DNA from 3 places in the Mesorhizobium sp. P2_B5 genome. Region 2 is predicted to be linked to each of the others. Evidence: predicted binding sites of a transcription regulator. Region 2 holds the regulator's gene; each other region holds the start of a gene.
What was found. The regulator PhoB, encoded in region 2, activates phosphate uptake and scavenging genes when phosphate is short. The targets are predictions, from matches to a motif close to TGTCATNNANCTGTCAT.
Positions count from the first base shown of each region.

Region 1 (10,575 bases), on a different contig from region 2:
GCCATAGCGAAGGGCAGTCGGCAAAGCGGCCAGAGCGGGTCCACTCAGAAGGCACCGCCGGAGCGTCGAGCCCAATCGATCCGACCCCACCCGGCGGCTCCGCCGCCACCCTCCCCTCGAGGGGGAGGGAAAGCCCTCGCCTGATGTTCATGATGTCGTCGGGCGGGCTCACCGCCGCCGACATGTTCCAGGGCAAGGATGCGCTGTTGTCCGGTCCGGCGGGCGGCGTCGTCGGCATGGTCGAAACGGCGAAGCTCGCCGGCTTCGAGAAAGTCATCGGCTTCGACATGGGCGGCACCTCGACCGACGTCGCCCATTATGACGGCGAGTATGAGCGCGCCTTCGACACCGAGGTCGCCGGCGTGCGCATCCGCGCGCCAATGATGCGCATCCACACCGTGGCTGCCGGCGGCGGCTCGATCCTGCACTACGAAGCTGGCCGCTTTCGCGCCGGGCCGGATTCCGCCGGCGCCAATCCCGGCCCGGCCGCCTACCGGCGCGGCGGCCCGCTCGCCGTCACAGACGCCAATGTGATGCTGGGCAAGCTGCAGCCCGATTTCTTCCCCGCAATTTTCGGCCCCGGCCAGGACCAGCCGCTGGATGCGACCGCGGTACGCGAAAAATTCGCCGCACTCGCCGCCGAAATCGGCGACGGCCGCACCCCGGAAGCCGTCGCCGAAGGCTTTGTCACCATCGCCGTCGAAAACATGGCCAACGCCATCAAGAAGATATCCGTCCAGCGCGGCTACGACGTCACCGAATATGTGCTGAACTGTTTTGGCGGCGCCGGCGGCCAGCATGCCTGCCTGGTTGCCGACGCGCTCGGCATGGAAGCGGTGCTGATCCACCCCTTCTCCGGCCTGCTGTCGGCCTATGGCATCGGCCTGTCATCGGTCTTTGCTTCACGGCAGCAGGCGCTGCTCAAGCCGCTGGCGGAAGAGTCCAGGTCCGAGATCGACAGCCTCATTGCCACGTTGAAAAAGGCCGTCATCGCCGAACTCGCGGCGCAAGGCATCGCCGAGGATAAAGTTGCCGCAAAGCCGGTTCTGCACATCCGCTACGACGGCACCGACACAACGCTGCCGGTGAATTTCGAGCAGGACTCGATCTTACAGGCCAGGCGCGACTTCGAAGTCGCCCACAAGGCGCAGTTTGGTTTCGTCTATGACGACAAGCCGATGATCGTCGAGACGGTTGGCGTCGAAGGCAGCGAAATCGCCGAGGCCAGGGCCGAAGCCTATGCGCCCGCAGGACCTGCACGGGTTGAAGCCGGCGCTTCCGGAACGCGGCGCATCTACACCGAAGGCCGGTGGCATGAGGCCGGCATCCATCGCCGCGAAAACCTGCGCCCCTCCAATTTGGTCGCGGGACCCGCTCTCATTATCGAGCCGAACCAGACCATCGTCGTCGAGCCGGGCTGGCGGGCCGAAATCACCAATCTCAATCACGTCGTCATTCGCCGCACGGAACGGAAAGTGCGCGCTGCGGCCCTCGGCACCCAAGCCGATCCGGTGATGCTGGAGGTCTTCAACAACCTCTTCATGTCGATCGCCGAGCAGATGGGCGTCACGCTGCAGAACACTGCCTATTCCGTCAACATCAAGGAAAGGCTGGACTTTTCCTGCGCCGTCTTCGACCGTCACGGCGCGCTGGTCGCCAACGCGCCGCACATGCCAGTGCATCTCGGCTCCATGGACCGATCGGTCGAGACCATCATCCGGCTGAACTCCGGCGACATCCATCCCGGTGACGTCTTTGCGCTGAATGCCCCCTACAATGGCGGCACGCATCTGCCCGACATCACCGTGGTGACGCCGGTGTTCGATGATGCGAAGAAAGAAATCCTGTTCTGGGCGGCGTCACGCGGTCATCATGCCGACATTGGTGGCACGGCCCCCGGCTCGATGACGCCGCTCGCCACTACCGTCGACGAGGAAGGTGTTTTGTTCGACAATTTCCGTGTTGTCGATCGCGGAAAATTCCGCGAGGCGGAACTGCAGACGCTGCTCACCGACCACCCCTACCCCGCTCGCAACCCGCCCCAGAACATCGCCGACCTCAAGGCGCAGATCGCCGCCAATGAAAAGGGCGTGGCGGAGCTGCGCAAGATGGTCGCCCATTTCGGCCTCGATGTCGTCGAAGCCTATATGGGCCATGTCCAGGACAATGCCGCCGAAAGCGTGCGCCGCGTGCTGGAGCGGCTGCCCGACGCATCAGAATATGAATACCCGACCGACACCGGCCAGGTCATCAAGGTGAAGATCACGGTCGACCGGCAAAAACGCGAGGCGACCGTCGACTTCACCGGCACCTCGCCGGTCATGAGGAACAATTTCAACGCGCCGGAGCCCGTCGCCCGTGCAGCGGTGCTCTACGCCTTCCGCGTCATGGTCGAGGACATGATACCGATGAATGCCGGCTGTCTGCGGCCAATCAACATCATCATCCCCGACGGCTGCATGCTGAAACCCAGCTATCCCGCCGCCGTCGTCGCCGGCAATGTCGAGACCTCGCAGCATGTCACCAACGCGCTGTTCGGCGCCATGGGCGCCATGGCCAACGCGCAAGGCACGATGAACAACCTGACCTTCGGCAACAAGCAGTACCAGTATTACGAGACGATCTGTTCCGGCTCGCCGGCCGGGCAGATGAACTCTGGCCGCGGCTTTGCCGGCACCTCCGGCGTCCACTCCCACATGACCAATTCGCGCCTTACCGATCCGGAAGTGCTGGAACTGCGCTTTCCCGTTCTGCTCGAGGATTTCCACATCCGCGAAGGCTCCGGCGGCAAAGGCAAATGGAGCGCCGGCGACGGCACCAGGCGGACGATCCGTTTCCTCGAAAAGATGGAATGCGCGATCCTGTCCTCGCACCGCAACCGGCCGCCGAAAGGTTTGGATGGCGGCGGCGATGGCGAGGTCGGCTCGACCAAGGTCCGCCGCAATGACGGTTCAATCGATGTTCTGAAGGCTTGCGACCAGACGGTGCTCGACGCCGGCGACGCCGTCATCCTGACGACGCCGACGCCGGGAGGGTTTGGCCAAGATTAATGCACATCGCCCAAAAATTGTTCATCCGTTTTGGGAAAGCGACTTGCGTCAGAACAGCAACCTGAAGCGTCAACAGGCTGTCACTGGCCTGTCATGACGCTGCGCTACCCGCTTGCGCCAAAGCAAACGGGGAATCATTAGCCATGACGGACGTTTCGGCAGATCTGGTCTTTCGCCGTGGCAAGGAAGTTGGAAAAGCTGTCTATCAGAACCGCCCGCTGTCCAAGGCCGGTCTTTCCGAGCGGCTGTTTGCGCTTCTGTTTTCCGGCCTCGTCTACCCGCAGATCTGGGAAGACCCTGAAGTCGACATGGAGGCCATGCAGCTTGGCCAGGGCCATCGCGTCGTCACCATCGCCTCCGGCGGCTGCAACATCCTCGCTTACCTCACCCGCTCGCCTGAACGCGTCGATGCGGTCGATCTCAACGCCGCCCACATCGCCTTGAACCGGATGAAGCTGGAGGCGGTGCGGCATCTGCCTTCGCAGGGCGACCTGTTCCGCTTCTTTGGCGCCGCCGACACCAGCCACAATTCGGAAGCCTATGACCGCTTCATCGCGCCGCACCTCGACCCGGTCAGCCGCCACTACTGGGAGCGCCGCAACTGGCGCGGCCGCCGGCGCATCACCGTCTTCGACCGCAATTTCTACCAGACCGGCCTGCTCGGCCTGTTCATCGCCATGGGCCATCGCACCGCCAAATTCTTCGGTGTCGACCCCGCCGGCATCATGGCGTCGAAGAGCATCGCCGACCAGCGTCGTTTCTTCAACGAAGAGTTGGCGCCGGTCTTCGACAAGAAGCTGTTGCGATGGGCGACATCGCGCAAAGCCTCGCTGTTCGGTCTCGGCATTCCGCCGGCGCAGTACGATTCGCTGATCACTTCGGGCGACGGCTCAATGGCCAGCGTGCTGAAGGCCCGGCTGGAAAAGCTCGCTTGCGATTTTCCATTGAAGAACAATTACTTCGCCTGGCAGGCTTTCGCCCGCCGCTATCCCAATCCGGGCGAGGCCGCCCTTCCCGCCTACCTCGAAGAACGCAACTACAAGGCGATCCGCAATAATGTCGATCGCGTCGGCATCCACCACGCCAACCTGATCGAATTCCTGGCCGGCAAGGACGCCGGGACCGTCGACCGCTTCATCCTGCTCGACGCGCAGGACTGGATGACGGACGACCAGCTCAACGCGCTGTGGTCGGAGATCACCCGCACCGCCTCGGTCGGCGCCCGCGTCATCTTCCGCACCGCGGCCGAACCCAGCCTGCTGCCCGGCCGCGTCTCGACTTCGCTACTCGACCAGTGGAACTACGAGGACGAGGCCTCGCGCGACTATTCGGCCCGCGACCGCTCGGCGATCTATGGCGGCTTCCACCTCTATGTGAAGCGCCCGGCATGAGCACGAGCGAGCTGCCGGCCGACCATGCCAAGTTGATGGACGGCGTCTATCGCTGGCAGCGCCATATCTACGACCTGACCCGCAAATATTACCTGCTCGGCCGTGACCAGATGATATCGGGGCTGGACGTGCCGGCGAGAGGCACAGTGCTCGAACTCGGCTGCGGCACCGGCCGCAACATTGCGCTGGCCGCCCGCCGCTATCCCGATGCCCGTTTCTACGGCCTCGATATTTCGACCGAGATGCTGGAGACGGCCAGCAAGGCCATTGGCCGCGAAGGCCTGTCCGGTCGCGTCGTGCTGGCGTGCGGCGATGCCACCGATTTCGACGCCAAAACGCTGTTCGGCGTCGTTCACTTCGACCGCATTTTCGTGTCCTATTCGCTGTCGATGATCCCGGGCTGGGAAAAGACGGTTTCTGCTGCCCTTGCCGCGCTTGCGCCTGGCGGCTCGCTGCACGTCGTCGATTTCGGCCAGCAGGAAGGCCTGCCGCGCTGGTTCCGGACCGTGTTGCGCGGTTGGCTCAAAAAGTTCCATGTCACCCCGCGTGAATCTCTGCGCGAAGTCCTGGAATCGGAGTCTCGGCGAACCGGCGCAACCTTCCGTTTCCGCACGCTTTATCGCGGTTATGCGTGGCTGGCGGTGATCGCGCAGCCAAGAGTCTAATGTAGCGCCTTCACCAGCGCGCCAAGCATCACTTGCGGCCGGTAGCCGAGCTTGGCCGGCGTCAGCCCGAGCCGCACCACGACCAATTGCTCTGAAGGGATGATGGCGACCGTCTGGCCGTCATGGCCCTCCATCCAGTAGGTATCCTTGGGCAGGCCGGCGGCGACGCCGGCGCCAGGATTTTCCTCATCGCCCGGCGCTTCGATCCACAACTGCCCCTTGCCATAGACTTTCGAGGCAGGTGCAGGCTCTCTCATCCAGTCTACAAAACCGGCGGGCAGGATCTGGTTGCCGTTCCACACCCCGCCTTGCAGCAGGAACTGACCGAAGCGCGCCCAGTCATGGCCGGTGGCGTAGAGATAGGATGAGCCGACGAAGGTGCCTTCTTCGTCTGTTTCGAGCACCGCGCTTTGCATGCCAAGCGGCGCGAACAGCGCTGTCCGCGGCCAAGCCAGCGCCTTCGGCTTGTCGCCGATCGCGTCCTGCCACAGCCGCGACAGCATCACTGCCGTGCCGCTCGAATAGGAGAAGACCTTACCCACTTCGCCGGTCAGCGGCTTGGATTCGGCGAAGCCCGCCATGTCGGGCTCGAGATAGAGCATGCGCGTTACATCGGCGAGGTCGCCATAATCTTCGTTGAACTCCAGCCCGCTCGACATCGCCATCATGTCGGCCAGACTGATGGCGGCGCGGCCGTCCGTCTTCCAGGGGCCGAACAGGCCCTGATTGATCACCGCCATCTTGCCGTCCTTGACCAGCGTACCGACGAGCGCGGCATTGACCGTCTTGGTCATCGACCATCCGAGCAGCGGCGTCTTCGCCGAAAACCCGTCGCCATAGCGCTCGGCAACGATGCGGCCGTTCTTCACCACCACCACAGCCCGCATGCCGGTGCCGGTCATCCCTGCATCGTCGAGGATCTTGCCGATCTCGGGATTCTGCGAGGCATCGACCCGATCTCCCTCCGGCCACAGATCGCCCTTGGTGGTCGCCGACGCTTCGGCAGGGATTGTCGCGCGCCGTACCTTGCCGACATCGCCATCTGGAACCGAGGCGCAACCCAAGCCGTCGCGCGCGACGGCAATGCTCTTGCCGAGGAAGCCAAACAGTCCGGCCGAGACGGTCCCCCTGTTCTTGTCGACCGACACTTTCATCAGCCTGAGCAGCGGATGGCCGGGTGCCTGCACGTCGACGGCAAGCACCTCATTGGGGTCACGCCCGGCGATAAAAACATTCGAGCAGACGATCTTGGCCGAATAGCCGGAGCCGACGCGGATCAGTTCCGGCGGTGCGATGTAGAGCCAGGCAAACAGCGCGGCAACCGCCAGCACGACCAGGCCAAGCAGCCACTTTATGACCTTCACGACGATCCGCATCTTTAAGTCCCTGCTTTTCCGCTGCCCGGTGGCTTGCGGCTCGATTCATGTCATCGATTTGCCGCCATTGCTTCCGCAAAATCGATGTTCTTGTCGAGCGCCGTCAACCTGTTATCAACCATGATCGGCGATCACTGGAGAATCAGGCGATGCTGTGGGGCGATCGCCTGAGGGGCACCTGCAACAACAACCCAACAGCGACCGGCTGATTCCGGCTCGGAAAATGCGATGCGCCGTTTCGCGGCCCTCATCACGTTGACGCTGCTGGCCGCCTGCTCGACCGCCGGCGATCTCGTGCCGTCGATGTCGCCTTCGAGCAGCCCGACGGTTGCGGTGCGCGCACCGCGCTTCGAAGACTCCAAGCCGCATGAATGGGACAGCGGCGCGCCCTGGAATTACGCCGTTCACGGCACCGATGTCTCCAAGTACCAGACGTCGGTCGACTGGCCGACAGCCAAGGCCAGCGGCATCTCCTTCGCCTTCATCAAGGCGACCGAGGGCGGCGATCGTTTCGACGACTATTTCAACGAGCACTGGGCCCGCACCAAAGCCAATGGCATTCCGCGCGCGGCCTACCATTTCTTCTATTTCTGCACGCCGGCCGCCACCCAGGCGCGCTGGTTCATCGAAAACGTGCCTGTCGACCGCTCGGCCATGCCGCCGGTGCTCGACATGGAATGGAACCCGAAATCGCCGACCTGCCGGCTGCGTCCGGATTCGGCGACGGTGCGCGCGGAGATGACCACCTTTCTCGAAATCGTCGAACGGCACTATGGCAAGAAGCCGATCATCTACACCTCGGTCGACTTCTTTGACGACAATGACCTTTCGACTTTCCGCGGCTATCCCTACTGGCTGCGCTCGGTCGCCGGCCACCCCCGCCAGAAATATGGCAGCCACCCGTTCACCTTCTGGCAATACACCGGAACCGGCATCGTTCCCGGCATGACCGGCAAATCCGATATCAACGTCTTCAACGGCAGCGAAGCTGCCTGGAAAAAGTGGCTGCGGCAGAATACGCATTGACACCGGTGCAACGGCAGCGAAGCCGTCCGAAACCGCAGGCCGCGGCAGAACACCCGTTGACACCGGCGCTGCCGCCTGCTTTTCGACGGTCCATGCGAACCGATTTGCAACCACAGGGATATCAGGGCCGGAAACAGTCGAAGAACCGACTGCGCTCCGGGCTGCTCGCGGCCCTGCTGCTCAGCGCCGCGGCCATGCCGGCGGCGACGCAGGAATGCGGCGGCGACTTCGAAGCCTGGAAGCAGGGCGTCGCGGCGGAAGCCAAGGCAGCCGGCGTCGGCGCTGCCGGCCTCGACGCGCTGGAAGCCGCCAACATCGACGACAAGGTGCTGGCGCGCGATCGCGCCCAGGGCGTCTTCGCCCAGACCTTTATCCAGTTCTCCAACCGCATGATCTCGGCCTACCGGCTGAAGCAGGGCGCGGCCAACCTGAAGAAATACGCCGACGTCTTTGCCCGCGCCGACCAGCAGTTCGGCGTCCAGGCGCCGATCATCGCCGCCTTCTGGGGGCTGGAGACCGATTTCGGCGCCGTGCAGGGCGATTTCCACACGCTGAGCGCCTTGGTGACGCTGTCGCATGACTGCCGCCGCCCGCAGCTGTTTAGGCCGCAGCTGGTGCCGCTGTTGATGCTGATCGATCGCGGCGTCGTGCCGGCCGACGTCACCGGCGCCTGGGCCGGCGAGGTTGGCCAGACGCAGATCCTGCCCTCCGACTATCTGGCGCGCGGCGTCGACGGCGACGGCGATGGCATCGTCGACCTCAGGCGCAGCGTGCCCGACGTGATCATGACCACGGCCAACAAGGTGCTGTCGCGCGGCTGGAAACGCGACCAGCCCTGGATCGAGGAAGTGCGCGTGCCCGAGGACATGCCGTGGGAGCAGACCGGCCGCACCAACAAGCTGCCGCTGTCGCAATGGGCCGCCTGGGGCGTTACCAATCCCGACGGCACGCCGCTGATCGACAACGGCCTCAAGGCCGGCCTGGCGCTGCCGATGGGCCGCAAGGGCCCGGCCTTCCTCGCCTATGACAATTTCGACGTCTATCTCGAATGGAACCAGTCCTTCACCTACGCGCTGACGGCGGCAAACCTCGCGGCACGGTTGGCAGGGGCAAAGCAGTTCGACCCGCGCAATCCCGAAACCGGGCTCAATGGCGACCAGATGAAGGAATTGCAGACCAAGCTCGAAGCGCGTGGCTACGATGTCGGCACCGTCGACGGCATTCTGGGCACCAACACCCGTGAGGCTATCCGCAAGGAACAGATGCGGCTTGGCATGCCGGTCGATGGCTGGCCGACGCCGGAGCTGTTGGGGAAGTTGTGAAGAAGTGAGTAGGCAGCAGGGGCGTAGGCAGTAGAACCTCCCAAGCGGTATTCCCTATTCTCTAGTCCCTGCCCGAACGAAATCGATAAATACTCGCAAAGCCGGCGGGACGTGTCTCGAACTTGGGTGATACAGGAAGAAGCCTGGGAAGCTGGGCGACCAGGGCTCAAGAAATCTCACCAGCCTGCCAGTCCCGATCGACGGCTGGACCTGATAGTCGATCATGTAGGCGACACCTGCTCCACCCAGCGCCGCATTCAGCACCAGCTCGGTGTCGTTGACGGTCAGGCTGCCCTGGACTGCGATCTCAAGAACCCGTTTGCCGCGCGAAAACTCCCACCGGTAGATGTGGCCGCCGCCCGGCCATTGAAAATTGATGCATTGGTGCTGGTGCAGATCCTGGGGATGACGGGGAATTGCGCGGCCTTCAAGGTAGGCCGGGGCAGCCACCGCCGCCATTTGCAGATCCTCGCTGAGCTTGACTGCCACCATGTCCTTCTGCAGCCGCTCGCCGAGACGGATCCCGGCGTCGAACCGGCTCTGGACAATATCGGTCAGCATGTCGTCGACGATCACCGTCAGCGCGATTTCGGGATAGGCGCGCTGGAAGTCTCCCAGGATAGGCGCGATGAAACGCATCGCCGCGACGCGCGACACGTTGATGCGCAGCGGTCCCGCCGGCCGATCCCGTCCGGCCTGAACGTCGGCAACAGCACCATTCAGTTCGCCGAATGCAGCGGCCAGCCGGGCAAACAGCGTATCGCCGGCAGCGGTCGGTGAAACACTGCGGGTCGTGCGGTTGAGCAGCCTGACCCCGACACGAGCCTCCAACTGCCGGATCGATTGGCTGAGCGACGGCGGCGACACACGCAGCCGCGCAGCGGCGCGAACGAAACTGCCCTCCTCCACGATCGCGGCAAATGCCTTGAGCTGGGAGAATTCGGAACCGCGCATTGTGTATTCCTGGATTAACAAGCCAGTTAGATAATAGGCCATTATCTGATCAGTTGTATTGCCCTATTTCTCGACCATCGGCCTGCCAACCGCAGGCCTGAACGGTTGAAGGAATTGATCATGTCCCAGTCCTTGCAAGGCAAAACCGCACTGGTCACCGGCAGTTCGCGCGGTATCGGGCGAGCCATCGCCGAAGGGCTCGCGGCCAAGGGCGCTGCCGTCGTCGTCAATTATGTCAGCAACCGGAAAGCAGCTGACGAGGTCGTGGTCGCTATCGCCAGGAAGGGCGGAAAGGCAATCGCCATTGAGGCCGACATTTCCGTTCTTGCCGATGTCCGTCGCCTGTTCGACGAGACCGAGAACCAATTGGGCGCGATAGATATTGTCGTTGCCAATGTCGGCGTCGCCATCATCAAGCCGTCCATCGAGGTGAGTGAAGCCGATTTCGACCTTGTCTTCGGAACCAATGCCAAGGGCACGTTCTTCACGCTTCAGGAAGCAGCGCGCCGTGTGAGCGACAGCGGCCGGATCATCGCGGTCTCCACTGGCGGCACCAAGATGTTCTTCACGCAGACGGCGCTCTATCTCGGCAGCAAGGGTGCCGTCGAACAATTCGTCCGCGTGCTCTCGCGGGAACTCGGGGCGCGCGGCATCACCGTGAATGCACTGTCGCCGGGCTTCACCGACACGGACCTGCTTCCCGAGCGCGATCGTGCCGTGGCCGCCGGCATGTCGCCCTTCGGCAGGATTGGCGCCACGCGCGACGTTGCCGATGTCGCGGTCTTCCTGGC
Region 1 covers NZ_JBFUDJ010000002.1:517,155-527,729, forward strand. Annotated here, with positions in the region: gene AC1D1N_RS09040 (hydantoinase B/oxoprolinase family protein) at 1-3,050, shown strand, start outside; gene AC1D1N_RS09045 (BtaA family protein) at 3,194-4,441, shown strand; gene AC1D1N_RS09050 (class I SAM-dependent methyltransferase) at 4,438-5,106, shown strand; gene AC1D1N_RS09055 (serine hydrolase domain-containing protein) at 5,103-6,482, opposite strand; gene AC1D1N_RS09060 (glycoside hydrolase family 25 protein) at 6,711-7,508, shown strand; gene AC1D1N_RS09065 (lytic murein transglycosylase) at 7,601-8,830, shown strand; gene AC1D1N_RS09070 (LysR family transcriptional regulator) at 8,885-9,784, opposite strand; gene AC1D1N_RS09075 (SDR family oxidoreductase) at 9,905-10,575, shown strand, end outside.
Region 1: AC1D1N_RS09045 (BtaA family protein) is a predicted target of PhoB. The motif match lies at 3,129-3,145, and genes of this name have one in related genera.

Region 2 (10,575 bases):
GAGCTGCGCGAGGCACGCCAGCGCGCCGTGCTCGCCGACCGCGCCAAGTCGGAATTCCTGGCCAATATGAGCCACGAGATCCGCACGCCGATGAACGGCGTGCTGGGCATGGCCGAGCTGCTCGCCAAATCCGACCTCGACACCAAGCAGAAGACGTTCACCGACATTATCGTCAAGTCGGGCAACGCGCTTTTGACCATCATCAACGACATCCTCGATTTCTCCAAGATCGATGCCGGCCAGCTCGTGCTCGACCCGGCGCCGTTCAACCTGCCCGAGGCGATCGAGGATGTGGCGACATTGGTGTCGACACGCGCCAAGGAGAAGGATCTCGAACTGATCGTGCGTGTCGAGCCGGGCCTGGAAAGCCTGTTCATCGGCGATGTCGGCCGCATAAGGCAGATCGTCACCAATCTGCTCGGCAATGCGGTGAAGTTCACCGACGAAGGCCATGTGCTGGTCGATGTCACCGGCGAGAGGGTTGTGGCCGGAACCAGGCTCACCATCTCGGTCACCGACACCGGCATCGGCATTCCGGAGGACAAGCTGAAGGCCGTCTTCGAAAAGTTCAATCAGGTCGATACCTCGTCGACCAGGCGCCACGAAGGCACCGGGCTCGGCCTTGCCATCACCTCGCGGCTGGTCGAGTTGATGGACGGCGAGATCGGCGTCGAGAGCGCCGAGGGCAAGGGCTCGACCTTCTGGTTCACCGTCACGCTGCCGAGGGCCGGCCAGCAGACGGTGCAGCGCATCATGCCCGTCGACGTCACTGGCGCGCGGGTGCTGATCGTCGACGATAACGCCGTCAACCGCTCGATCCTGACCGAGCAGATGGTGTCGTGGACGTTCGATTCCTGCGCCGCCGAAAGCGGTGCCGAAGGGCTGAAGGTGCTGGTCGCCGCGGCTGCCTATGGCGTGCCTGTCGACTGCGTCGTCCTCGACTACCAGATGCCGGGGATGAGCGGTGCCGAAATGGCGCGCATCGTGCGCAACACCGCAGGGCTGGCCGACACACCGATCATCATGCTGACCTCGGTCGACCAGTCGCTCGCCAACACCGGCTACCGCGACCTCGGCATCGACGCGCAGCTGATCAAGCCGGCGCGCTCCTCGGTGTTGCTGGAGACGCTGGTCGCGACCATCCAGCGCCATCGCCACGGCACGACAGGCCAGGCGCCGGAAGCCGCAAGCGGCGGTTCCGGCGAAGCGATGGTACAGCGGGTGTCGGCGCCGCCGGCACGCGCCGCGTCCGTGCGGGCGCAGTTGCATCCGCCGCCAGTGCGCGCCCGCGCCCGGGCCGGCGGCAACGAACGCGGGCTCGACATCCTCGTTGCCGAGGACAATGAGGTGAACCAGATGGTGTTCACTCAGATCCTCGGTGAAACCGGCTACAGTTTTGAGATCGTCGGCAACGGCCGCAAGGCGCTCGACGCTTTCGGCCGGCTCAATCCGCGCATGATCCTGATGGATGTCTCGATGCCGGAGATGAACGGGCTCGAAGCCACGGCCGCGATTCGCCGGCTGGAGCAAGAGAGCGGCACGCATGTCCCGATCGTCGGCGTCACCGCGCATGCCTTGAAGGGCGATCGCGAGCGCTGCCTGGAAGCCGGCATGGACGATTATCTGCCCAAGCCGATCAGTCCCAAGGCGCTGCTCGAAAAGGTCGAGCGCTGGGCCGGCATCGCGAGCGAAGCCCAGCGAGACGCCGGCTAGCTGACATCAGCGCCGGGATTCGGCGGTGCCGCGACGTCCAGGGATATGGTGCGATCGCACCATATCAAAGCTTGCGCCCAGTCGGGAAAATGGCGGCAACTCAACCGCTCATTCAGTTACGGGCGGGAGCAAGCGACCGCCGACAAAGAAACAGCGTCGAAATCTACCCCAACGGACCTGTTTTTGGCGATGGCTCGGCCAAGATACGCTCTGGCCACGGGCAACGCGCTCCCGTCCGGTTTTTCTTTCTCGGCATCGCGGCCTGCGATCCCCCGGGACAAATGCCGGCGCAAAATCCCGCAAGCTTATGATTCCAGCGGCAAACTGCGGCTCTCGCGGAGAGGCCGGGCGGTTGCGGTTTTCAGTGCGTCCATCCGACGTTACCGGGCTGACACGAAACTGTCATGCGACTGTAATAATCGAAGGCTATTGGCCTCAGCGGGCGCCGGCTGAAGAGGGCGCCGAGAGACCATCTTCCGAACAGGAGCAGGCCACATGAAGAAATTCCTCGTTACGGCATCGGCCGTGGCGGTAGCGTTCGCCGCATCGTCGGGTGTCGCCGCCGCGCGCGACCAGATCCAGGTCGCCGGTTCGTCGACCGTGCTACCCTACGCCAAGATCGTCGCCGAGCAGTTCGGCGAAACCTTCACCAACTTCAAGACCCCGGTGGTCGAGTCCGGCGGCAGCGGCGCCGGCATCAAGGAATTCTGCAAGGGCGTCGGCGAAGACACCATCGACATCGCCAACTCCTCGCGTCCGATCAAGAAGGACGAGCTGAAGTCCTGCGCCGACGCCGGCGTGAAGGAAGTCCAGGAAGTCCGCATCGGCTATGACGGCATCGTCTTCGCCACCGACATCAAGGGCCCGGATTGGGCGCTGGTTCCCGCCGACATCTACAAGGCGCTCGCCGCCAAGCTGGTCGTTGACGGCAAGCTCGTCGACAATCCGAACACCAAGTGGAACCAGGTCAACCCGAAGCTGCCCGACTGGGATATCGCCGCCTACATCCCCGGTGAAAAGCACGGCACCCGCGAAGTGTTCGAGACCAAGCTTCTCGACGCCGGCTGCGACAAGGCCGCCCTGAAGGCCGCCGGCGTTGCCGACGACAAGGAAATCGGCAAGACCTGCATCGCCATCCGCAAGGACGGCAAGGCTGTCGACATCGACGGCGACTACACCGAGACGCTCGCCCGCATCGACTCCAACAAGACCGGCGTCGGCGTGTTCGGCCTCGCCTTCTACGAGAACAATGCCGACAAGCTGAAGGTCGCCACCGTGGAAGGCATCGTGCCTTCGACCGAGACGATCGCGACCGGCAAGTATCCGGTCTCTCGCCCGCTGTTCTTCTACGTCAAGAAGGCGCATCTCGGCGTCGTTCCCGGTCTCAAGGAATATGTCGAGTTCTTCCTTGACGACCAGATGATCGGCCCGGAAAGCCCGCTCGCCCAGTACGGCCTGGTTTCGGCTCCGGATGCCGAACGTCAGGCGCAGCGCGACGCGTTCGCTGCCGGGAAGAGCATGTAATCAACGACTGGATCAGGGCGCGGACCAAATCCGCGCCCTGATTTCGCTGCATGCCGCAACGGCGGCGGCGATCTGAATTTTCCCTGGGGTGGGTGATGTCGTCCTTGCTCGTACTCGCCATAGTCATTGCCATCGGCGTGGTCGCCTTCGTGATCGGCCGCCAGCGCGCCGCGGCGCACGATACCGGCAAGGTCAAGCCGCATTCGCGCGCCCACTATCACGGCTGGTGGGCCTTTCTACTCGCCGTCCTGCCTGCCGTCCTGCTGCTCGCCGTCTGGGACATCGGCTCGTCCTTCTATCTTGACCGGCACATCCACGCCGCCCTGCCCGAGCGCACTGTCGACTCCAAGGTCGCCAGCGAAGCACTCGACGCCAGCCTGGTGAAGAGCCTCGCCAAGGGCCTGCGCCGGCTCGATGCCGGAACGCCGCTTCCCGCGACGTTCGCTGAATTGCAGCCGCTGCTCATCGCCAAGGGCGTGGCGCTGGCCAGCGACACGCAGGATTACATGATCCCGATCGCCGTCGAGGCGAACACGGTCCAGGATAGGCTCGGCCTGTTTGGCGCGGTGCTGACGCTTGCGCTGTCGATCGCCGGCGCCTTCTATGCGCTGCGGCAGATCGCGCCGCGCGCCAGGGCGCGCAACAATGTCGAGAGGCTGATGCTGTGGGGGCTGCTTGCTGCGTCGACCATCGCCATCCTGACCACGGTCGGCATCGTGCTGTCGATGCTGTTCCAGACCATCACCTTCTTCGAAAGCGTGTCGCCGATGAGCTTCTTCTTCGGCACCGTGTGGGATCCGCGTTTCGCCGCTGCCGGCTCCGGCGGCAGCCAGGGCCAGTTCGGCCTGATCCCGCTTCTCGCCGGCACGCTTTATATCGCCGCCGTCGCTCTTCTGGTGGCGGTGCCGGTCGGCTTGATGTCGGCGGTCTACATGGCCGAATATGCTTCGCCCAAGGTTCGTGCGGTGGTCAAGCCGGCGCTGGAATTGCTCGCCGGCATCCCGACCATCGTCTACGGCATCTTCGCCGTGGTCACGCTCGGGCCATCCCTGCGCGACCTGTCGGCGGCACTCACCGGCGGTTCGCCCTTCATCCAGGGCCAGAGCATCTTCACCGCCGGCCTGGTGATGGGCGTCATGCTGATCCCGGTCGTGTCCTCGCTGTCCGACGACATCATCACCGCGGTGCCGCGCGCCATGCGTGACGGCTCGCTTGGTCTGGGCGCGACGCGCTCGGAGACGATCAAGCGGGTGATCCTGCCGGCGGCACTTCCCGGCATCGTCGGCGCCATCCTGCTGACCGCGTCGCGCGCCATCGGCGAAACAATGATTGTCGTGCTGGCGGCGGGTGTCGCCGCCAATCTCACCGCCAATCCGTTCGAGGCGATGACGACCATCACCGTCAAGATCGTCAACCAGCTGACCGGCGACCTCGAGTTCAACTCGCCGCAGACGCTGGTCGCCTTCGCGCTCGGCCTGACGCTGTTCGCGCTGACACTGGTGATGAACATCGTCGCCCTCTACATCGTGCGCAAGTACCGGGAGCAGTACGAATGACCGACATTCCCCTGGACACGATGGCGGGCGCCGTTGCGCGTCCGCGCCGCGACATAGGGCTGAAGGCGCGCTACGCCGCTGAACGCCGTTTCCGCATCTACGGTGTGATTGCGATCTCGGTCGGCCTGGCCTTCCTGGCCATCATGCTGATCACCATCGTCTCGAAAGGCTACACCGCCTTCTGGCAGACGACGGTGACGCTGCCGATCAGCTTCGACGAGAAGGTGATCGATCCCTCCGGCAAGCGCGCCACCGATCCGAGCGTGCTGATCAAGGCGAACTATCCCAAGCTCGCCGACACCGCGCTGATGGCCAAGCTTGGCATCGACCCAAGCAACAAGCCGATGGTCATGAAGCTCAAGGGCTTCCTGTCGGAAGGCGCCCGCGTCCAGCTGCGCGACATCGTCGCCGCCGATCCGTCGGTGATCGGCACGACGCGCGACGTCAACATCCTGGCCGCGGCCAATCTCGACTCCGCCTTCAAGGGCCAGATCGACCTCGGCGTCGATGAAGCGCGCCGCAAGGTGTCCAACCAGCAGATCGACTGGATGAACAAACTCAAGGCCGACGGCGTGATGGCCGAGCATTTCAACACCGGTCTGTTCACCTATGGCGCCTCCAGCCGGCCCGAGACGTCAGGCATGGGCGTGGCGATCATCGGCTCGTTCTACATGATGGTGATCGTGCTGCTTTTGGCGCTGCCGATCGGCGTCGCGGCCTCGATCTATCTCGAGGAATTCGCCAAGAAGAACCGCTTCACCGACCTGATCGAAGTCAACATCAACAATCTTGCGGCGGTGCCGTCGATCGTCTTCGGTCTGCTCGGCCTTGCCGTGTTCATCAACTTCCTCGGGATGCCGCGCTCGGCCGCCTTTGTCGGTGGCCTGGTGCTGACATTGATGACGCTGCCGACCATCATCATCGCGACGCGCGCGGCCCTTGCCGCGGTGCCGCCGTCGATCCGCTCGGCAGCGCTTGGGCTTGGCGCCTCGAAGATGCAGATGGTGTTCCAGCACATACTGCCGCTTGCCGCTCCCGGCATCCTGACCGGCACGATTATCGGCCTGGCGCGTGCGCTCGGCGAGACAGCACCGCTGCTTCTGATCGGCATGGTCGCCTTCGTCGCCGACTATCCGAAGACACCCTTCGATCCGGCGACCGCCCTGCCGGTGCAGATCTACATGTGGGCAAACGAGGCCGAACGCGCTTTTGTCGAGCGCATGTCCGGCGCCATCATCATCCTGCTCGTCTTCCTCATGGCCATGAACATCACCGCGATCGTGCTTCGGCGCCGGTTCGAGCGGCGCTGGTAGAAAAAAGGCAATTTGGTATGAACATCATGACCGAACAGTCTCTTGAAAACGCAGTGGGCGATAAAATGAACGCCAAGTCGAACGAAGTCATCAAGATGCGCGGCGACAAGGTCGGCGTGTTCTACGGCGAGAAGCAGGCGCTGTTCGACGTCAATCTCGACGTCCGCCAGAACCAGGTGACGGCGCTGATCGGCCCGTCCGGCTGCGGCAAGTCGACCTTCCTGCGCTGCCTCAACCGCATGAACGACACCATCGATTCGGCGCGGGTGACCGGCAAGATCACGCTCGACGAGGACGACATCTATGACAAGAACATCGACGTCGTCGAACTCAGGGCGCGCGTCGGCATGGTGTTCCAGAAGCCCAATCCGTTCCCGAAGTCGATCTACGAGAACGTTGCCTACGGCCCGCGCATCCATGGGCTGGCCAAGCGCAAGTCCGACATGGACCAGATCGTCGAGTCGAGCTTGAAGAAGGCGGCGATCTGGAACGAGGTCAAGGACCGCCTGCAGGAGCCCGGCACCGGCCTGTCCGGCGGCCAGCAGCAGCGCCTGTGCATCGCGCGCGCCATTGCGGTGTCGCCGGAAGTAATCCTGATGGACGAACCCTGCTCGGCGCTCGACCCGATTGCCACCGCACGCGTCGAGGAGCTGATCGACGAGCTGCGCCAGAATTACACGATCGTCATCGTCACCCACTCGATGCAGCAGGCGGCGCGCGTGTCGCAGCGCACGGCGATGTTCCACCTCGGCTACCTGGTCGAGGAGGGCGCCACCGACAAGATGTTCACCAATCCCGACGACAAGCGCACCCAGGACTACATTACCGGCCGCTTCGGCTGAGCCGTCCAGCGGTTGAATTTTCAGGCACGAGGACCACGATCATGGGTGAACATACCGTCGCCTCCTTCGATGAAGAGTTGGGCCAGATCAGCAAGCTGATCCGCGACATGGGCGATCTGGCCGGGTCGATGGTCAGCGGCTCGACAAAAGCGCTGCTCAATTCCGACAATGCGCTGGCGCAGCGCGTCGTGTCCGACGACGCCATCATGGACGCGCGCCAGCGGGAACTCGACGATCGTGCCATCACGCTCATCGCCAAGCGCCAGCCGATGGCCAACGATCTGCGTGCCGTGGTCGGCTCGATCCGCATGGCCGGCGACCTCGAGCGCATCGGCGATCTCGCCAAGAACATCGCCAAGCGCGTTGGCACCGTGGGCCTCAGCGTCACGCCGCGCGACCTCTCGCATTCCATCGATGCGATGGCGCAGCTGGTGCTGATCCAGGTGCAAGGGGTGGTCGAGGAATATGCCGCCGCGGATGCCGCAGCCCTGGCGAAACTCAGGAATGAGGACGAACGTATCGACGTCAAATACACGTCGGTGTTTCGTGAACTCTTGACCTACATGATGGAAGACCCGCGCAACATCACCGCCTGCACGCATCTCCTGTTCTGCGCCAAGAATCTGGAGCGCATCGGCGATCATGTCACCAACATCGCTGAAAATGCGTATTATGTGCTGACCGGCCAGCAATTGCCCGCCAATCGCCCGAAGCAGGACGAGACGGCGATGGCCACTTCGGCCTGACAAGGGTGAACTGCTGATGATCGCGCCACGCATCATGGTCGTGGAGGACGAGGAGCCGCTGGGCGTTCTTCTCCGCTACAACCTCGAATCCGAAGGCTACCAGGTCGAGGTGGTGACGCGCGGCGATGAGGCCGAAATCCGGTTGCAGGAAAATGTGCCCGACCTTCTGGTGCTCGACTGGATGGTGCCGGCTGTGTCCGGCATCGAGCTCTGCCGCCGGCTGCGCATGCGGCCCGAGACCGAACGGCTGCCGATCATCATGCTGACCGCGCGTGGCGAGGAGAGCGACCGCGTGCGTGGCCTGTCCACCGGCGCCGACGACTATCTGGTCAAGCCGTTCTCGACACCGGAATTCATGGCGCGCGTGAAAGCGTTGCTGCGCCGCGCCAAGCCGGAAGTGCTGTCCAGCGTGCTCAAGGTCGGCGACATCGTGCTCGACCGTGAATCGCACCGCGTCTACCGCAAGAAGAGCGAAATCAGGCTCGGACCGACCGAGTTCCGCCTGCTCGAATTCATGATGCGCCATCCCGGCCGCGTGTTCTCGCGCAGCCAGCTGCTCGACAATGTCTGGGGCGAGACGATCTATATCGACGAGCGCACGGTCGACGTGCATGTCGGTCGACTGCGCAAGGCGGTCAATAATGGCCGCATGCCCGACGTCATCCGCACCATCCGCGGCGCCGGCTACGCCATCCGGGAAGATTAGGCGCGCCGCGCTGTTGCCGGCCCCTCAGGCGACATGCTTGCCCGCTTTCGCCTGAATCCCCGGTGCGAAAATCTCCTGGTCGACGAAGCCGAGCGCGCGCATGGCGCAGCCTTCGCGGATCAGCGGCAGTTCGTTGGGCTCGGTGTCGAAGGAGATCGATTTCGAGTGCTGGCCGCCGGCGGTCTGAGCAATCGCCTCGCGCAATGCCGGTTCGATCAGATCGAACGCGGCGGCGCTGACTCCGACCATGGCGACAGGTGCTGGATCGATCAGCGCGAACAGGCTGCCGAGGCCGAAGCCGAGCGCCTCGCCGGCCTTGCGGTAGGCTTCGCGCTCGGGGCCATCGGTCTCGCGGGCACGTGCGGCGAGCGCCCGCATGTCGGCGTCGCCGACATCGACCGGTTCGGCATCCTCGCTCATCATTTTGGCGCTGCGCCAGATGGCGTAGTTGCCGGCATAGGCCTCCACGCAGCCGCGCCGCCCGCAACGGCACAGCGCGCCGCCGGGCCGATGGATCATGTGGCCGAACTCGCCGCCCGACGAATGGGTGCCGGTGAACAATTCGCCCTTCAGCACCAGCCCCATGCCGATGCCATGCGAGAGCAGGATAGCGATGAAATTGTCGCGGTAGCGCTCAGGCTGGCGCCATTGCAGCGCCACCGCCATCATGTTGCAGTCGTTTTCCATGGTGGCCGGAATGCCGAACTCCGCTTCCAGTATGTCGGCGAAGGCAATGTCGGTCAGCGGCGTGATCGGCGACCACAGCATGGCGCGGGCCTGCGAATCGGTGATGCCCTGGATGCCCATGGCAATACGGGCGACGCTCTGGACATCGAGGTCGGGGTCCTCGATCCGGCGCCGGACAATCGCTACGCATTCGCCGATCAGCTCGTCGCGCGGCATGGTCAGCGTGTCCAGCCGACGCTGCTCCTCGGCGATCACATGGCCGGCATAGTCGATGACGGTGACGGAGAGGAAGTTCAGCGACAGCACCACGGTCATCACCGCGGCGGCTTCGGGGTTGAGCGCAAGGCCAACCTGCGGCCGGCCGCGCTTCAGCGCACCCGTCTCGCCGGGTTTGCTCTCGGCCAGGATGCCTTCGGCAATCAAATCCGAGGAGATCGCCGATATGGTCGAGTGGCTGAGGCCGGTGGTCGCCGCAATCTCGGTCCGCGACGGCTGGCCGGCCCGGCGCACGGCCGAAATCACCATCGCGCGGTTGCGACGGCGCAGATCATCGTGGCGGATTCCAACCGACATCGTTTTTGTTTTCCTCCCGGACCTCCTCGCGCCTCATGATAGTGGAGGCATTTGGTGGTACCAGCCAAATATTGGCAGAAGCAGGCGGCGCTGTCATTGTTTATTGCGAGTCTCGAAAAAATTCACAGAGGCCATCAGATTCCATCAGAATCGATGTTGACAGCGCCTCGCCGTTGGACCAGTATTTTTTCGAGGCTCGAAAAAATAGAGCCTCTGTGTGCCGGCCTTCGGGTCAGTTTTGTCGCGCCGTGCGCGGCGCAGGGAGGGTTATCATGAACAGATTTGCAGCCGCCATGCTGGCGGGTGTCGCCATGTCGCTGACGCTGGTGTCGGTCGCGCAGGCGAAGGACAAGGTCATCGGCGTGTCGTGGTCGAACTTCCAGGAAGAGCGCTGGAAGACCGACGAAGCGGCGATGAAGGCGGCGATCGAGGCGGCCGGCGACAAGTACATTTCCGCCGACGCGCAGTCCAATCCCGGCAAGCAGTTGACCGACGTCGAAAGCCTGATCTCGCAGGGCGCCAACTCGCTGATCATCCTGGCGCAGGACGCCTCGGCCATCGGCCCGGCGGTGCAGAAGGCGCTGGACGAAGGCATTCCAGTCGTCGGCTATGACCGCCTGATCGAGAACAAGGACGTCTTCTATCTGACCTTCGACAACAAGGAAGTCGGCCGCATGCAGGCCCGCGAAGTGTTCAAGGCGAAGCCCGAAGGCAACTATGTCTTCATCAAGGGCTCGGGTGCCGATCCGAATGCCGATTTCCTGTTCGCCGGCTCGATGGAAGTGCTCAAGGAAGCCATCGACTCGGGCAAGATCAAGAATGTCGGCGAGGCTTACACTGATGGCTGGCTGCCCGCCAACGCCCAGAAGAACATGGAACAGTTCCTGACCGCCAACGACAACAAGGTCGATGCGG
Region 2 covers NZ_JBFUDJ010000001.1:98,677-109,251, reverse strand. Annotated here, with positions in the region: gene AC1D1N_RS00530 (PAS domain-containing protein) at 1-1,713, shown strand, start outside; gene AC1D1N_RS00525 (substrate-binding domain-containing protein) at 2,209-3,237, shown strand; gene pstC (phosphate ABC transporter permease subunit PstC) at 3,333-4,793, shown strand; gene pstA (phosphate ABC transporter permease PstA) at 4,790-6,106, shown strand; gene pstB (phosphate ABC transporter ATP-binding protein PstB) at 6,124-6,948, shown strand; gene phoU (phosphate signaling complex protein PhoU) at 6,990-7,694, shown strand; gene phoB (phosphate regulon transcriptional regulator PhoB) at 7,711-8,400, shown strand; gene AC1D1N_RS00495 (ROK family protein) at 8,425-9,660, opposite strand; gene xylF (D-xylose ABC transporter substrate-binding protein) at 9,933-10,575, shown strand, end outside.

Region 3 (10,575 bases), on a different contig from region 2:
GTCATAGGAAGCGTCACGTGCGGCCTCGCCATCGGCGCCGGCCAGTTCATTGATCGAATAGGACGGAGCCGCTTTCAGCTGGTCCTTGGAAAACGGCACGACATAGCCGCCCTTATCCTCGTCATAGTCGAGGCTTGCCCACGGAATGGCGTGATATTTCTCACCAATACCAAGAAAACCGCCGAAGCCAATCACCGCGAACATGATGCCGTTCGACGTCTTGTCGAGCATGACGTCCTGGATGCTGCCGATGCTCTTACCTTCGGTGTTGTAGACCGACGTGCCGATGACGCGCGAAGCGGCGATGGCTTCGGTGTGGCCTGTCTGAGTGGTCATGTCTGATGCTCCTCTTTGTCGTTGGTCGTGCTTTGACAATGAGGGGCGCGGGCGAAAGTTCCCGACTTTTTTGAAACGTTGGACGGTCAGTCCGCGAGGATGAACGTGACCTTCATGTTGACGCGATAGGCCGCGATCTTGCCGTCCTCGACGACGATCTTCTGGTCCTGGATCCAGGCGCCTTCGACGTTCTTCAGGGTCTTTGCGGCGCGCGCAATTCCCTTCTCGATGGCATCCTGAAAGCTCTTTTTCGAAGACGATGTGATTTCGGTGACGCGGGCGACAGACATGGCTTCCTCCTGCCAAGGCGCTCATTTGCAAGGAGGAGCCTACAGCCGGCCTTTGCCGACTACAAGCTGGCCATCAGTGGCCAGTCAGGCAGCGTTCTTGGCGATGCGGTCGAACGCCATCAGTCTTTCGAGCAAGGCCGGCATGTCCTTCAGCGGCAGCATGTTCGGACCGTCTGAGGAGGTCGAATTGTCCGGATCCTGGTGGGTCTCGATGAAGACGCCGGCGACGCCGACGGCAACGGCTGCGCGGGCAAGTGTTTCGACAAAGCGGCGCTCACCGCCGGAAGAACCGCCCTGCCCGCCCGGTTGCTGCACCGAATGGGTGGCATCGAAAATAACCGGCGCGCCGATCTCGGCCATCACGGGCAAAGCCCGCATGTCCGACACCAGCGTGTTGTAACCGAAGGAAGCGCCACGCTCGGTGGTGAGCACATTGGCGTTGCCGGAGCCGGTGATCTTGGCGACGACGTTCTTCATGTCCCAGGGGGCGAGGAACTGGCCCTTCTTGACGTTGATCACCTTGCCGGTCTTGGCGGCCGCGACCAGCATGTCGGTCTGGCGCGACAGGAAGGCCGGGATCTGCAGCACATCGACATGCGGCGCGACGATCGCGCACTGCTCCTCGGTGTGGACGTCGGTCAGAATGGGAAGCGAAAATTCCTTGCGTAGCTCGTCGAAGACCGGAAGTGCGGCATCCATTCCGGCGCCGCGCGTCGCCGACAGCGAGGTGCGGTTGGCCTTGTCGTAACTGGTCTTGTAGACGAGGCCGATGCCGAGCTTGCCGGTCAGTTCCTTCAGCGCGCCGGCCATGTCAAAGGCGTGCTGGCGCGATTCGAATTGGCATGGGCCGGCAATCAGCGCCAGGGCTGCGTTGTTGTCGAAAACGACGTTGCCGACGGTTACCGCCGAATTGGGCGCCAGGGGCTTGCTCATGGGATCTCCCGGAAGATGAAAGCCGCGCCCTGTCCGGATGCCGGCTGCACGACAATATCATTGCCCGCTATATCGTGCTCGATGGAGTTGTGTGCAAGCAGGCTTGCCGTGGCGTCGGCACTGCGGACCGAAAAGACAATCGCCGCGAAGCGAAGATCGCTCGGCTCACCAGCTGCAAGGCGGAAGCGCGCGGTGAAAGCCGCAGGATCGAGAACGGTCAGACACGCATTCGACAGATCGAAGACCGCGCCGCTCTCCTGCTTCGAGCCAGCCACTGCCGAGATCAGCAGAGCCTGTGCGGAAGGCGCATCGCTGACCGCAACGATTTCGACGATGCCGGTCACGCCATTGGCATGGGCCTGCAGCGCCGTGCGGTCGATTTTCGGCGCGTTGATCCGCTCGCAGGCGAACAGAAAAGCGTCCGTCGCAGCAAGGCCGGCGGCAAAAGCCAGTTTGAACGACGCCATATCGCTCTTTCCAGCCGCATCCGTGAAGGCGCGGGAAAAACTCAACACGTCTCCGGCCGACAGGCCGGCCGAGACATAGCGTGCATGGTCCGCATCGGCGTCGCCGGTGCCCAGCACTACGGCGGAAAAGCCGTCATCGCCCAGGCTGGCGCGATAGAGCCGGTCGCGCGCGACAAAGACATTGCCGTCGGCAATCGCGCGCGCTGCCGTCTGTTCGTCGCCGATCGCCAGCGGTTCGAGATAGGTGCCGTCGGCGAAGAAGACGCAGCAATTTTCGGTGCCGAAGGGGTGTATGCCGGTTGGCGCGACGATGAAGCCAAGCGACGTCAGCCGCGCCCGCGCCACGGCGAGGCTCGCCGTCGGCAGCACCAGATGGTCAAGCGGATGGGTTGCGCTGGTCATGCCGGCGCGGTGTGCATCATTCCGGAAATTGGTTCAAGCGTTTCCGCCGGTGGCGTCCAGATCGCGGCGGTATCCCCCGCGCGGTCGCATCGCACTTGACCTTGTCATGGCGGCGTGGGCAGCGGACGGCGGCACCTCATTCGATTTCACCATCGGCGACGAGCCGTTCAAGGCAGGCTTCGGCTGCTCGCGCACGTCGATGTATGAATTCCGGCTGTGAAGAAGGCGAGGCCTCTTGCCGGACTGATCAGGCCACCGCCACGACATCGGCCGAATAGCGCAATTCGCGCAATGGTTTGACCCGGCTGGTCGTCTCGGCATAGAGCGGGTGCGCCTTGTAGGCGGCCAAGGCCGCCTCGTCCTCGAACTCGGCATAGACGACCACGTCGACCGCGTCCGACAGCGGATCGACCTTGGTGTTGAGCGTCACCTCAAAGAGGTTTGAATGCGGGATATTGCCCAGGTTGAGCAAGCCCGTGCGCACAGCCTCGACATCGTCCTTGCGCCGCGCGCTGAAGAAAACGATATGCCGGATCACGCCTGCCTCCACGTTCGATTTGCCGGCATGTTTTGTGTGAGCGGAACCGTCGCGTCAACCGCCACGATGTCGCGCCCGGCAGCGCCGGGAGGCGACTTTGCAGAGGCGCAAAACTAGCCCCCGCCGGTGACGTAGCGCACGATGCGCGACATCTCCCTGACCGTCGTGTCGAGATAGCGGCCCTGATTATAGAGGCCGTCCCAGATCAGGAAAAAGGCGATGGCCATGATGACGACGACGTAACGCATGACTGAAGCTAACGTATGTGGCTGTTCGGAACCATAGTGATTTCGCCGAGTCTCCCGCGCATTCTGGCCTCAGGCCGGCGACCTGGGTCAGTGCCACGCAAAGCTTGCCTCTTGAAGTTTCGGCCAATGCCATGGAAGATTGTGGCGAAAATTCACGCAGGCAGCGGCGTTCGCGGCTGCGAATGAAATGTGGAGGATGTGGAGGCCGGCAGATCTTGCGCCGTCCCCGCGGAAGTCCAGGGGGATGTGGGATGCCTGCCAGGGAAAACAAGGGCGTCGGCGACGCCATCAGACTGGACGAGCTCAACTTCGCCGAGATCGTCAAAGGCTTGCCGGCCAAGGCGCGCATGGTGCTGTCGGCGGCGATGCAACTGCCGCGCGGCTCGCTCAAGGTAAGGATGCCGGACGGCCGCGCCGTTCTTGTCGGTGGCAATGCGCCCGGTCCCGACGCCGAACTGGTGCTGAAGAACTGGCGCCTGCCCGGCCGCGCCTTTTCCGGCGGCACCATCGGCGTTGCCGAATCCTACATGGACGGCGACTGGGAAAGCCCTGACGTGACCAGCTTTCTCGAACTGTTCGTCGTCAACTCGGCCATCGGCGAACGCGTCGCCGGCGGCGCCAACTGGCTCATCAACACCGTCCAGCGCATCCGCCACTGGTTCAACGAAAACACCCGCACCGGCTCGAAGCGCAACATTTCGGCGCATTACGATCTCGGCAATGCCTTCTACAAGCAATGGCTCGATCCCAGCATGACCTATTCGTCGGCGCTCTATGCCACCGGCGCCAACGATTTGGAAAGCGCGCAGGCCGCCAAATATCGCGCTTTGGCCAAGGACACCGGCATCGGCAAAAAGGACCATGTGCTGGAGATCGGCTGCGGCTGGGGCGGTTTTGCCGAATTTGCCGCGCGCGAGATCGGCTGCCGCGTCACCGGCTTGACCATCAGCCGCGAACAGCACGACTTTGCCAAGGAGCGGATCCAGAAGGCCGGACTGTCTGACAAGGTCGACATCAAGCTCCAGGATTACCGCGACGAAACAGGCACTTACGACCGCATCGCCTCAATCGAGATGTTCGAGGCGGTCGGTGAGAAATACTGGCCGGTGTTCTTCGGCAAGATGAAGGCGTGCCTGAGGCCCGGCGGCACCGCCGGCCTGCAGATCATCACCATCAACGAAGCCGCCTACGACACCTATCGCGCGCGGCCGGATTTCATCCAGCGCTATGTTTTCCCAGGCGGCATGCTGCCGACGCCGTCGATCCTGAAGTCGCTGGGCAAAGACCATGGTCTCGCCCATCTGCGCGAGCGCGTCTTTCCGGACGACTATGCTCGCACGCTGGCCGAATGGCGCAACCGCTTCTGGCAGTCGTGGGAAAAGATCGTCCCGCTCGGCTTCGACGACCGCTTCAAGAAGCTCTGGGAGTTTTACCTCCACTATTGCGAAGCCGGCTTCAGAGCCAGCTACATCGACGTGCGGCAGGTGGTCTACAAGGCGTAGTGCGAGCGGGTATTTGCCCGCCCGTTTCCTCAAAGCAGGATACGATACTTTGCAAACCCGCCTTCGCCCTCGCCGACCGGCTCTATCTTGAGCGATTTGACCCCTGAAATAAAATCCTTCGCTTTGGGACCGGTCTCGAACAAGACGCTGGTTCCGGGCAGCGGCGTGAACGACCAATTGTCGTCGGCCGACGGATTGATCGTGCCCTCGCTGACGACATAGCGCACGATCACATCGCGGTTGGTGTCCGGCGCTTCGTAGATGATCTTCGAGGCGTTGATGTCAGGGAAATTGCCGCCACCGCCAGCGCGGTAATTGTTGGTGGCGACGATGAATTTCGCTGCTGGATCAATGGGCTTGCCATCGAAGCTGAGGTCGACGATACGGCTGGAGCCGGCATTGGCGACGCCACCCTTGGCATCGTATTTCGGCGGCTGCGACAGGTCTATCTTATAGCTGACGCCGTCGATCACATCGAAATTGTAGGACGGGAATTCGGTGTCGATCAGCGCCTGGTCGGTCTTCCCGGCCTCGATCTTCTTGAAAATGCCGGCCGACATTTCCAGCCATTCCTTGACCTGCGCCCCGGTGATCTCAACCGCCCGCACCGTATTCGGATAGAGATAGAGATCGGCGACGTTCTTGATGGCGATGTCGCCCACCGGCACGTCGGTGTAGTAGTCGGCCCCGTTGCGCCCGCCAGCCTTGAAGGGCGCTGCCGCCGACAGCAGCGGCACATCCTTCCACTGCGTGCTCTTCAGAATGTCCTTGAGATACCAGCTCTGCGCCTGGTTGACGACCTGCACCGACGGATCGTCGGCCACCAGCGCGAAATAGGAATAGAGCGGCGCCGAGGTTTTGCCGACCGGACGGCGGACATAGGCAAGTGTCGCCTCATGGTCCGCCTTCAGCGCATCGACGATCCGCTGGTCGTCCGCGACCGTCGGCTTGTTCACCTTGTCGACGCGTTCGTAGATCGGTCGTGCCTCCGAGGTCGCCGAGACCACGCGCCATTTCGATCCGTCTCGTTGCAGAAGCAGGTCGATCAGGCCCATATGCGAGCCCCAGAAGCCGCCCATCACCGCCGGCTTGCCCTGCAGTGTGCCCTTCTCCGTGTCGACCCCATCAAGCGCCTGAAAATCCTTCTTGCCGGGGAAGACGAGATGCTGATGGCCGGTGAACACCGCATCGATGCCCTCGACGCCGGCAACGAAGAACGAGGCGTTCTCCATTCCGCCGCCTTGCTTGATATCGATGCCCGAATGCGAGAGCGCAATCACGATGTCGGCGCCCTCCTCCTTGATCTCAGGCACCCAGGCCTTGGCCGCCTCGACAATGTCGCGCGTCCGGACATTTCCTTCCAGGTTCTTCAGGTCCCAGACCATGATCTGCGGCGGCACGAAACCGATAATGCCTATTCTGATCGGCTGCTCGGCGCCCGACCCGTCCTTGATCTTCTTGTCCAGGATAACGTACGGCTTGAGATAGAGCTTGTCGTCGCGCGGGCTGGCGGCGAGATCGGTGCCGCGGATCAGATTGGCGCAGACGAACGGAAAATTGGCCCCGGCCAGAACCTTGTCGAGGAACGACAGGCCGTAATTGAACTCGTGGTTGCCGAGCGTCGAACATTCATAGCCGAGCAGGTTCATGCCCTTCATGATCGGATGCAGGTCGCCGTCCTTCAGTCCCGTCTCGTAGGCGATGTAGTCGCCCATCGGATTGCCCTGCAAAAGGTCGCCATTGTCGATCAGCATCGCATTGGTGGCTTCCTGGCGCACCGCAGCGATCAGCGAGGCCGTCCGCGACAGGCCCATCGTGTCGTTCGCTTTGTCAGCGTAGTAATCGTACGGCAAAACATTCACGTGGATGTCCGTCGTCTCCATGATCCTCAGATGCGCCTGATTGGCCTCAGCGCGGGCGGAGAACGGATGCAGCATGATCAGCGCCCCGCTGGCAGCGGCGCCGGCAAGAAAACCGCGACGGGAGACGGGGTGGAGCAAAGGCGACATTGGTTTTCCTTCCCAGCGACGTGAACATCCCAGCCCCGCCGAAACCTCGCGCCGAAAACAGGCCATGTCCATCGGGAAGTCAATCGATCAGCAAAAGGTGACGGCTGGATGAATATCCGTGGCCGAAAGGAAGACCTCAGCCCTTGTCGTCGTCGCCCTGGGTGATCAGCCGCGCACTGCGCTGGCCGGTGAAATATATCCATAGCCAGCTAAGCGATACCGACAGCCGGTTTCGAAAGCCGATCAGGAAGTAGATGTGCGCCACACCCCACAGCCACCAGGCGAGCCAGCCGGTAAGCTTGATCCAGCCGAAATCGATCGCGGCTGCCCACTTGCCGATCGTCGCCAGGTCGCCGGTATGTTTATAGCGGAAGGGACGCGGCGCGCTATCGCCTGCCAGCCGCGCCTTGATCGTCGCGGCGACGTGTTTACCCTCCTGCTTGGCGGAGGGCGCCACGCCTGGCACCGGCTTCCCGTCCGGCCGCAGGACATGCGCGGTGTCGCCGATGACAAAAATCTCGGGACTGTCCGGCACGGTCAGATCGGGTTCGACCATCACCCTGCCCGCCCGGTCGACCGGCGCCCCCAGCCATTCTCCCGCGGGCGAAGCGGCAACGCCGGCGGCCCAGAGGATTGTCCGCGCCGGCAGATGCGTGTCTCCAAACACGACACCCTCGGCATCCAGCCGTGTGACGGCGCGGCCAAGCGCGACCGTGACGCCCCGCCGTTCCAGCGCCTTGCGGGCATAGTCCGACAGTTTCGGCGCGAAATTGGCCAGGATGCGGTCGCCGGCCTCGACCAGCACCACACGCGCTTGCCGCGTGTCGATGTTGCGGAATTCGCCGCGCAGCGTCTCATGCGCGAGTTCGATAATGGTGCCGGCAAGCTCGACGCCGGTCGGGCCGCCGCCGACGATAACCAGCGTCAGCAGCGCCTGGCGCGTGGCCGGATCGGTCTCGCGCTCGGCCTGCTCGAAGGCAAGCAGGATGCGCCGGCGAATGGTGGTGGCGTCCTCAAGCGTCTTCAGCCCGGGCGCGAAAGGCTCCCATTCGTCATGGCCGAAATAAGCGTGGCGGGCGCCGGTGGCGAGCACCAGCGTATCGTAGGGAACCGAACTGCCGTCCTCAAGCAGCACGCGTTTGCCGGCGCGGTCGACGCCGCTGACATTACCCAGGAGCGTCGTCACGTCCTTGCGCTTGCGCAACAAATGACGGATCGGCCATGCAACTTCCGATGTCGCCAGCAATGTGGTTGCCACCTGGTAGAGCAGCGGCTGGAAAAGGTGGTGGTTGCGCTTGTCGATCATGGTGATGCGCACGGGCGCACCGGCCAATGCGCGGGTGAGTTCGAGACCGCCGAATCCCGCACCGACGACAACGACATGATGGCTCGTTTCGTTCATCGCACTCACCTCGTTTTCAGCATCCTTATCTAGTGATTTTTGTGCACCGCAACAATGTCGCGGCGCGCAGGACTGCCATGCATCAAGGCTGCCCAGGACTCGTCCCCCCATGTCGCGAATGCCATATGTCGTCAGGCTGAGACGTGTATAGCCTTCCAGGGACAGGAACCACGGGAGTGAGGCATGGCCAACGACGATGACAGCGCCAAGGATGGCAAAGGTCCGGCGCAATATTCCTCGCCGCCCTGCTTCATGCATGAACTCGATCCGGAATTCCGGGCGCCGCTCTCCGACTGGACCGATGTCAGGCGCTGGCGCAAGGCGGAGCGCGAACGGCTGATCGGTGCGCGGCTGGCGGTTTCGGCCGATGCGCGGGCGGCGATGTCGCAGCGTATAGCTGAAGGTCTCGATGCCATGATCGGCGACATTGCCGGCCGCATGGTCAGCCTCTACTGGCCGTTTCGCGGCGAGCCGGACCTGCGGCCTTGGATAGCGTCGATCAATGAACGCGGTGGCCGCACGGCGCTCCCCATCGTCATCGAGAAGGGCCAGCCGCTGATCTTCCGCGCCTACGTTCCTGGCGATCGACTGGAAAAAGGCGTCTGGAATATCCCGATGCCCGCCGAAGGCGATCCGGTGCTGCCCGAGATCGTCATTTCGCCGATCGTCGGCATCGATCCGCAAAACTACCGCCTGGGCTACGGTGGCGGCTTCTTCGACCGCACGCTGGCGGCAATGCCGTTCAAGCCATTGGTCATCGGCGTCGGCTACGAGTTGCAGCGCATCGCGACCATCTACCCACAGCCGCATGACATCCCGATGGACCGACTGGTGACCGAGGCTTGGGCCTAAGCCAATTCCGGCTTCATGCCCATGGCCGTGCGATCAACGATCTCGCGCAAGGCAAACGACGAGTTGATCTTGGTCACATGCGGCATCGCCGACAGCCACTCCTTGTGGATGCGCTCATAGTCGACCAGGTCCTTGGCGGCGATGCGCAGGATATAGTCGTATTCGCCTGACATCAGGTGGCATGACAGCACATTGGGGCAGCGCTTGATCGCCGCCTCGAAATCCGACAGTGTCTTTTCGAATTGTCCCGACAGCGATATATGCACGATCGCCGTCATCTGGTGGCCGAGCGCGACGTTCGAAAGCCGGGCGTGATAGCCGCGGATGGTGCCGGATTTCTCCAGATTGTCGAGGCGCCGCGAGCAGGCCGACTGCGAAAGGCCGACCCTCTCGGCGAGCGCCGCATTGGGTATGCGCCCATCCTTCTGCAGTGCCTCGAGAATGGCGATATCAATCCTGTCGAGCGGCATTTTTCGTGGTTCCTGCGAAAATCCTGCGATTTCGCGCAACGATTATCGAAACGTGCAATCCCGCGCAAGCGCATTCGCAAACACCTGCGCAACGATTCGTGGTTCACTGTGTTCATACAGAGGGAACGGGCCCCAAGGGCCGGATCAGGAGAAGAAGAATGCGCGTCGGTTGCCCCAAGGAAATCAAGAACCACGAATACCGCGTCGGCCTGACGCCGGGCTCCGTCCGCGAATATGTCGCGCATGGCCATGAGGTGCTGGTCGAAACCGGCGCCGGCGCCGGCATCGGCGCCGATGACAATGCCTATCGCGCCGCCGGCGCCACCATTGCCAAGACCGCCGCAGATGTGTTCGCCAAGTCGGACATGATCGTCAAGGTCAAGGAGCCGCAGCCCAATGAATGGGTGCAGCTGCGCGATGGCCAGATCCTCTACACCTATCTTCACCTGGCTCCCGATCCCGAGCAGACCAAGGGCCTGCTCGCCTCCGGCGTCACGGCAATCGCCTATGAGACCGTGACCGACGACCGCGGCGGCCTGCCGCTCTTGGCGCCGATGTCGGAAGTCGCCGGCCGCCTGTCGATCCAGGCCGGCGCCACGGCGCTGCAGAAGGCCAATGGCGGCCGCGGCGTGCTGCTCGGCGGCGTGCCCGGCGTGCTGCCCGGCAAAGTCACTGTGCTCGGCGGCGGCGTCGTCGGCCTGCATGCCGCCCGCATGGCCGCCGGCCTTGGCGCCGACGTCACCATCATCGACCGTTCAATCCCGCGCCTGCGCCAGCTCGACGACCTCTTTGCCGGCCGTGTCCACACCCGTTATTCCACTGTCGAGGCGCTGGAAGAAGAATGCTTCTCCGCCGACATCGTCGTCGGCGCCGTGCTCATCCCGGGCGCGGCGGCACCCAAGCTGGTGACCCGCGAAATGCTGTCGGGCATGAAGAAGGGCTCGGTGTTGGTCGACGTCGCCATCGACCAGGGCGGCTGCTTCGAGACCTCGCACGCCACCACCCATGCCGATCCGACCTACGAGGTCGATGGCGTTATCCATTACTGCGTCGCCAACATGCCTGGCGCCGTGCCGGTCACTTCGGCGCACGCGCTCAACAACGCGACGCTGCATTACGGCCTGCA
Region 3 covers NZ_JBFUDJ010000003.1:44,574-55,148, reverse strand. Annotated here, with positions in the region: gene AC1D1N_RS12960 (PRC-barrel domain-containing protein) at 1-336, opposite strand, end outside; gene AC1D1N_RS12955 (dodecin family protein) at 423-626, opposite strand; gene kdsA (3-deoxy-8-phosphooctulonate synthase) at 711-1,559, opposite strand; gene AC1D1N_RS12945 (VOC family protein) at 1,556-2,428, opposite strand; gene AC1D1N_RS12940 (Dabb family protein) at 2,676-2,966, opposite strand; gene AC1D1N_RS12935 (hypothetical protein) at 3,080-3,214, opposite strand; gene AC1D1N_RS12930 (class I SAM-dependent methyltransferase) at 3,466-4,716, shown strand; gene AC1D1N_RS12925 (bifunctional 2',3'-cyclic-nucleotide 2'-phosphodiesterase/3'-nucleotidase) at 4,746-6,725, opposite strand; gene AC1D1N_RS12920 (NAD(P)/FAD-dependent oxidoreductase) at 6,862-8,127, opposite strand; gene AC1D1N_RS12915 (5-formyltetrahydrofolate cyclo-ligase) at 8,311-8,979, shown strand; gene AC1D1N_RS12910 (Lrp/AsnC family transcriptional regulator) at 8,976-9,449, opposite strand; gene ald (alanine dehydrogenase) at 9,608-10,575, shown strand, end outside.
Region 3: AC1D1N_RS12925 (bifunctional 2',3'-cyclic-nucleotide 2'-phosphodiesterase/3'-nucleotidase) is a predicted target of PhoB. The motif match lies at 6,823-6,839, and genes of this name have one in related genera.